DNA from 2 places in the Paenibacillus agaridevorans genome. Region 1 is predicted to be linked to the other one. Evidence: predicted binding sites of a transcription regulator. Region 1 holds the regulator's gene; the other holds the start of a gene.
The links. The regulator CtsR, encoded in region 1, represses protease genes until heat stress. The targets are predictions, from matches to a motif close to ATGGTCAATAAAGGTCAAACA.
Positions count from the first base shown of each region.

Region 2: a site for CtsR is predicted at 1,329-1,349, ahead of clpP (ATP-dependent Clp endopeptidase proteolytic subunit ClpP). Genes of this name have one in related genera too.

Region 1 covers NZ_CP075889.1:7,486,767-7,490,185, reverse strand. Annotated here, with positions in the region: gene mcsB (protein-arginine kinase McsB) at 1-1,035, opposite strand, end outside; gene mcsA (protein-arginine kinase activator protein McsA) at 1,102-1,629, opposite strand; gene KJW29_RS30005 (CtsR family transcriptional regulator) at 1,658-2,119, opposite strand; gene KJW29_RS30000 (aldehyde dehydrogenase family protein) at 2,934-3,419, opposite strand, start outside.
Region 2 covers NZ_CP075889.1:6,108,958-6,112,376, reverse strand. Annotated here, with positions in the region: gene KJW29_RS24430 (formate/nitrite transporter family protein) at 1-449, opposite strand, end outside; gene clpP (ATP-dependent Clp endopeptidase proteolytic subunit ClpP) at 633-1,214, opposite strand; gene KJW29_RS24420 (glucosidase family protein) at 1,540-3,419, shown strand, end outside.

The sequences.
Region 1 (3,419 bases):
GAGCTCGGCGCGTCTTACGTCGCGTTGCTCGGTACTCATCTTTTCATTAAAAGTCTGCTGCAGATAACCTGGCTGAGTCATGACGAGCAGCTCGTTGAGCACCTGCGGCGTTACGTCCGGCAACAGCTCCAGATCGACGCCGAGACGAACGTCCGACAGCCTCTGCGCGGCTTCCTTGGAGTCCATGATAACCGCGTGGGACAGAATGCCGAAGGAACGTTTGACGCGATCCTCCGTTCGCAGTCTGGACTCCGCCAGAAGACGTTTGCGCGCCGCCCGTTCATGCTCGATAATCTGCTTGGCTACATCATGTAGATTATCGATGATTTCCGCTTCGGACTGTCCGAGCGTAATTTGATTCGAGATCTGGAACAGATTGCCTAACGCTTCGCTGCCTTCTCCATAGAGGCCGCGAACGGCAAGACCGACTTGCGTTACGGCAGTCAGAATCCGGTTAATCTGCTGCGTCAATACCAATGCCGGCAGATGCATCATGACCGATGCCCGAATCCCCGTTCCGACGTTGGTCGGACAGGTCGTCAGATAACCGCGCTTCTCGTCGAAGGCATAATCCGCCACTTCTTCATAAATATCGTCAATTCCGCTTGCCAACGCCCATGCTTCGCCGATTTGGAAGCCGGGATATAAACATTGGATGCGCAGATGGTCTTCTTCGTTAATCATAATGCTGACGGATTCGTTCTCGCTGAGCACGACGGCCCCGCCGCGAGACTCGTTCGCCAGATTCGGGCTGATAAGATGTTTCTCCACGAGCACTCGTTTGTCCAACTCGCTAAGCTCGGATAACAGCAGCGTCTCGAAGGAGCCTACTTCGTCCAGCTTGCCCGACTTGCTGACATCCGCCAGCTGCTCCAGCACTTCATTCGCCTGGGCGCTCGTAGCGAGCATCGGGAACGGCTGCTTCCGCAAATTGCGGGCCACTCGCACCCGGCTGCTGATCACGACGTCGGAGTCCGGACCCAATGTCCGCATCCAGTCGCTCAGAGCGTCTTGGGAGAAGCGATGTACTGTCAACCCCTTCACACCCTTCCTTTAAAGGTGGTTCAAAAGCTCCGACTGCCATTACGTTGTTGCTACAACCTACATCTCCGCGATCTTGCGTTCCAGCTCGCGGATTTCGTCGCGCAGAGTTGCCGCGCTTTCGAATTCCTCCTGCTCGATATGGGTATGCAGATCCTTGCGCAATCGTTCGATCTCGCGCCTGCACTGGATAAGGCCTCCCGAACGTTTCGGAATTTTACCGTTGTGCGTCGTGCTGCTGTGCACCCGCTTCAGTAGCGGATCCAGACGTTCCGAGAATGCTTGGTAACAGGAGCTGCAGCCGAATCGGCCGATCTTGCTGAATTGCGTGTACGTTAGACCGCATTCCTCGCAGCGTATCGGCTGCTGAGGAGCACCGGACAAAGCCGATGCCGAGTTGCCTATTGCATTAAAGTCCAGCAGTCCCGATAACAGGCTGTGGATGGAGAAGCTGTTTGGTGAACCCGGAATGCCTTCGCCCCGTTCGCGGGCGCAGCCTTCGCAGATGTGGAATTCCGTCTTCTCGCCGTTTACGATTTTCGTAAAATGAAGCGTAGCCGGCTTCTTGCCGCATTCTTGGCAATACAAAGCTTCGGTCCCTCCCTTCCGCTATTCCCTATTTGGCTAGCAATGAGATGAGCATCGCTCTCAGCAGCCTTGCGCGAATCTCATCCCGCATAGGCAGCACCAGGGCAATTGTGTCCCGATGGATCGCCGCCCGCAGCAGATTCGACTCCCTTACTGTAATCATACCCGCTTCATGCAGCTGATAAATCAGGCCCTCCGCGGCGCTTTGGTCGACGCTGTCGCCAATCGTTCGTTCAATATGGTACTGAAGGTTCTTGAGCGCGGGCAGATCGACTCGCTGAATGCGGATGTAACCGCCCCCGCCCCGCTTGCTCTCCACCATGTACCCCTTCTCCAGCGTAAAACGCGTGCTGATTACGTAATTGATCTGGGAAGGCACGCAAGAGAAGCGGTCGGCAAGATCGTTGCGCTGAATCTCCACCGCGCCTTCGTCGCTGCCGTCAAGCATTTGTTTGAGGTGATGTTCAATGAGATCGGAAATATTACGCAAATCACCAACCTCCCTGAGTATCGTCTTCAGAAAGCCATACCCCTGATACTTACATTTCCAGAGCATCAGGACAGTTAAATGTCAACTCGTTGACTTTGACTTTCTTTGACTTTAGTTTTATTATACTCAAAAAATCCCGAGGGTCAAGATGGAATGTTTAAATTTTCTGACTACTTGCCTATATCATCCTGATCATCTCGATAAGCGGCCCAAACTAACACGTTCTCCCTTACGGGTCTTTGCGATCACAAATGATCAGCCCTGCCGCTAACGGACACGGGAGGCTGGCGATTCATTGTGGACGGCAGCGCAGTGAAGTAAAGGCTGATCGTAACGGACACCACAGTCGCTATTTCGCGAAAATGGGGCCTGTTCAAATGGTAACGGACACAGACGACCTTACTTCCGTCAAAACCGCATAGAATGGGCGGAAATGCACCAAATAGCGTCATCTGAGTCCGTTAGATTTTCAATATCGCGAAAATGCTGCAAATAGAGGCTCTGAGGTCCGTTAGCGAAAGCAGAACGTTTCAGCTCATTAACTCACAATGAATCGACAGCCTCACGCGGCCCTCTATATGCACCATACATGCCGTATCTCGCGACTTTTCATCGTAATAGAGCCTCCCTTGTCCGTTAAAATGTTACTCTAACGAAAAATCGAGCTTTAGTGTCGCTCATGTCCGTTAGCTTTCCTATATTTGAACAAAAAACAAAGCCAGAGCACACCTCTATATATGTAGCTTGGTGCGCTCTGGCCTTATTTATACTATGAGACCCTTGTCCGGCCTGTTTTTCGAGGACATGGAATTCATCAAATTTGGCGATTCACGACGATCAGCTTCATCTCCGTCATTTCCTGCACGGCATACTTCACGCCTTCGCGGCCCGTGCCGCTTTCCTTGACGCCTCCGTAAGGCATATGATCGACTCGGTACGTCGGAATGTCGTTAATGATGACGCCTCCGACATGCAGTTCGTCCGCCGCTCGCAGTGCAAGGCCGATATCCTTTGTGAAGATGCCCGCTTGAAGACCAAATCGGGAATCATTGACCGCGGCGATCGCTTCGTCCATGCTGCTAACCTTGCCGATGTTGACTACAGGAGCGAACAACTCCATGCAGCTGACCTTCATGTCCTCAGCCGTGTCGACCAGCACCGTCGGCTCCAGAACGCCTTCGCGAAGTTTGCCACCGGCAATTAGTCTGGCTCCGTTCTCCAAGGCTTCCCCGATCCAAAGCAAAGCCCGTTCGGTCTCAACCGAGGCAATCATGGCGGAGACATCCGTATCCTTTTCCAG
Region 2 (3,419 bases), 1.4 Mb from region 1:
GTCATCTTTTTGTGCACAACCTCGAGCAAGAAAGCATGAACGTCGGGGCTAGAGAACAAGCCGGTCGTCCAAATCAGCAAGGCGAACGCGGCGGCGCCCAAGATGTTGCCTAAGTAACTAAGTACCCACAACCTGACGGTATCCAACCACCTCATGCGCTTGCGCAAAGCGGCGTAGGTATAGTAGAAAGTATTACCCGTAAACAGGTCGCCTCCGCCGTAACTGATCAGGATGATGGCTGCGCCAAACGTGATTGCGGCCATGGGATAGGTCAGCGGCGAATTCTCCAAATAGAAGAAGCTGCCCGTCTTGAAGGCGACGATAACGCCGAACCCGATGAACATACTGGCCAGCATGGAGCGGGACAGATAACGCCAGACGCTATTTTTGTATATGCGCAGCTTCTTTAGGGCGAGCTGCTCGACCTTGCTTAACGCTTCTACTTCCATGAGTACCACCTCTTGATGCATAATGGGCTGGTTGCGGCTGCAGGCGATGGAACATCCTGCTAAAACCATAATAGCTTGCCGCACGATGGCGGGGAGTGATCTTTGTCACAGATGTGGCGTACAGATGAAAAAAAAGAGAAGCAGACGAATGGAGCATCTGCTTCTTCTAGGTGATGCCTTACTTTAGATCCTCTCGATAACCTTATCGACGAGTCCGTATGCTTGCGCTTCGGCAGCGCTCATGAAGTAGTCGCGGTCGGTATCCTGTTCGATGCGGCTAAGCGGCTGGCCGGAACGATCCGCCAGAATGTTGTTAAGCTTGTCGCGCATCTTTAGAATGCGGCGGGCGCGGATCTCGATATCGCTCGCTTGGCCTTCGGCTCCGCCCAGCGGCTGGTGGATCATGACTTCGCTGTTCGGCAGCGCGTAACGTTTGCCCTTCGCGCCGGCAGTCAGCAGGAAGGCACCCATGGAAGCGGCCATGCCGACGCAGATCGTGGACACGTCCGGCTTAATATATTGCATCGTATCGTAAATGGCCATGCCAGCTGTAATGGAACCGCCAGGGCTGTTAATGTAAAGGGAAATGTCCTTCTCCGGATCTTCCGCGGCAAGGAACAGCATTTGCGCGATGATGGAGTTGGCGACTACGTCATTCACGCCGGAGCCAAGGAAGATAATGCGGTCCTTCAGCAGGCGGGAGTAGATGTCGTACGAGCGTTCCCCTCTGTTGCTTTGCTCAATTACCATAGGCACAAAATTCATTCTTAACCAATCCTCCTTAAGTGTTTGCGCAGCAAACGCATCTTCGTAAGCATAAACTCATCATGAAACGATAAGTAGAAATTTCGTATTCCTATCATAACGGATTGTTTTCAAAAAGTCAAAGAAGGTCAAATGAAAAAATGCTTCGCCCGAACAGCCGATTGATCTGGGCATGCAGGTCAAAAAAGTCCAAAAGAAATGATAAGATTTGTGCTATCCGATACTTCCTTCGCGGCCTATAGTAGAGGTATTGGTGTTAGCGCTTTCAGATTTGGATCAACAGGCGCAACCGTTCATCCTTGGGATTATGGGGGGACTGGAAAAGATGATTGCGAGATTCGCGATAGAATGGAAGAAAGCGCCGATCGAGGGGGCCGTTACGGCGACCGTCGGCACGGTCGTTACGGCAGTCGTTCGGGGGAGCGGCAAGTCCGATGAGGCTATCTTCTTCACGGACGGCGGTCCGGCGCGGCTGGAAGTAACCATTGAAACGGAAGACGAGACCGGCTCGAAGGGGATTCTGGTGAAGATGGATACGCCCGAGCATCCGTTCAGTTTTTTCCTGAGGGACGTCAACAAGGCTTATCCGATCTACATACCCGCATACGGAGTTGTCGTTACGCAAGCCGAAGACGATCGGACATACGGGGAAATCGAGCTCGACGTCAAGGCGTTGAACCTGGTTACCGAGCTGCAACGGATCGAGGACGAACCGGAAGAAACCTACGAGAACGCCGCCGAACATACCCGGGAGCTCGCTTCGCAGACTTGGCTCGGCTTGTCGCGCGATATGCGGATTTTCGGCGTCGGGTTTCGCGGAGTCGGCGGAGAGGAAAGGCTGTGGGATTGGGTGCAGCCGAGATTTCACGGCTTCGAAGCGAAGCTGCCGGAGTACGGGGACAAGCCCGTCTGCTATCGTTATATGCTTGGCCGAGGCGTCGGCTGCGTGGAGGGCGTCTCCCGCAGGCTCGAGGACGGATCGCTCCCGATTCTGCACGCCTCGATCGCGGATAACGACGTGGTCTACGACACGGTATCCTTCGCTTCTTACGAAAGCAGTCCTTTGAGGGCCGATACGTTAAGGGGCACCCATTATTTGGCCGCCGACGGCTTCGGCCACTTTCATATGTTGACGGAAGAGCAGACGGAGATGCGGGAACGTCTCCTTCCGCAGGAGATGAACCAGGAAGAGGAGACGGTGCTTTACTTCCGGGCGGTGGCCACGAATAAAGCCCGAGTGCCCAGATACGCCTGGTTCAAGAACGTCGTTCCCAACGCTTTCGTCTTAAACGACGACAAGCAATACGAGTTCGACGGAGGCAACGGGTTCGTCCGCTACTCGGAGAATCGGGTTTGCTGCGTATCCAAGCTGGGCGGACAACCGCTTGGAACGGAAGAGACGGCCGTTCTCCTGGCTCCGGGAGAGTCGATCGCTTTCGAATTCTACTTGCCCCACCGTCCGATCTCCGAGGAACGCGCCGAAGGATTGCGAGGGCAATCTTTTGAAGAGAGATGGACGGAGTGCCGCGCTTTCTGGCGGGAGAAGCTTTCCCGAGCGGCGTCGATCAAGCTTCCCGAGCCGCGGATCGAAGAGATGGTCAAGGCCGGATTGCTTCATCTCGATCTCGTCTCATACGGCCTGGAGCCCGGCGGGACGATCGTTCCGACGATCGGCGTGTATACGGCGATCGGCTCGGAGAGCTCGCCGATCATCCAATTCATGGAGTCCATGGGTTGGAACGGCGTTGCGGAGAGGGCGCTGAGGTTTTTCTTGGATAAGCAGCACGAGGACGGCCTGATTCAAAATTACGGCGGATATATGCTGGAAACGGGAGCCGCGTTATGGAGCCTCGGAGAGCACTACCGTTATACCCGGGACGAAGCTTGGCTTATTGAGATCAAGGACCGTTTGCTAAAGGCGTTCGATTATTTGGCGAGGTGGAGAGAACGCAATAAAACAGAGGAACTTCAGGGCAAAGGATACGGCATGCTGGAAGGGAAGACGGCGGATCCGGAGGACCCGTTCCGCTCCTTCATGTTAAACGGATATGCTTATATGGGAATGAGCCGACTGGCGGAGATGCTCGCAAACGTCGATCCCGACCGTTCCGCGAGAATCGAAGGAGAGGCGCAGGCCATGAAAGAGGATATCCGTCAAGCTTTGTTCGTCGCGATGGGGAACTCGCCGGTCGTCCCTCTGGCCGA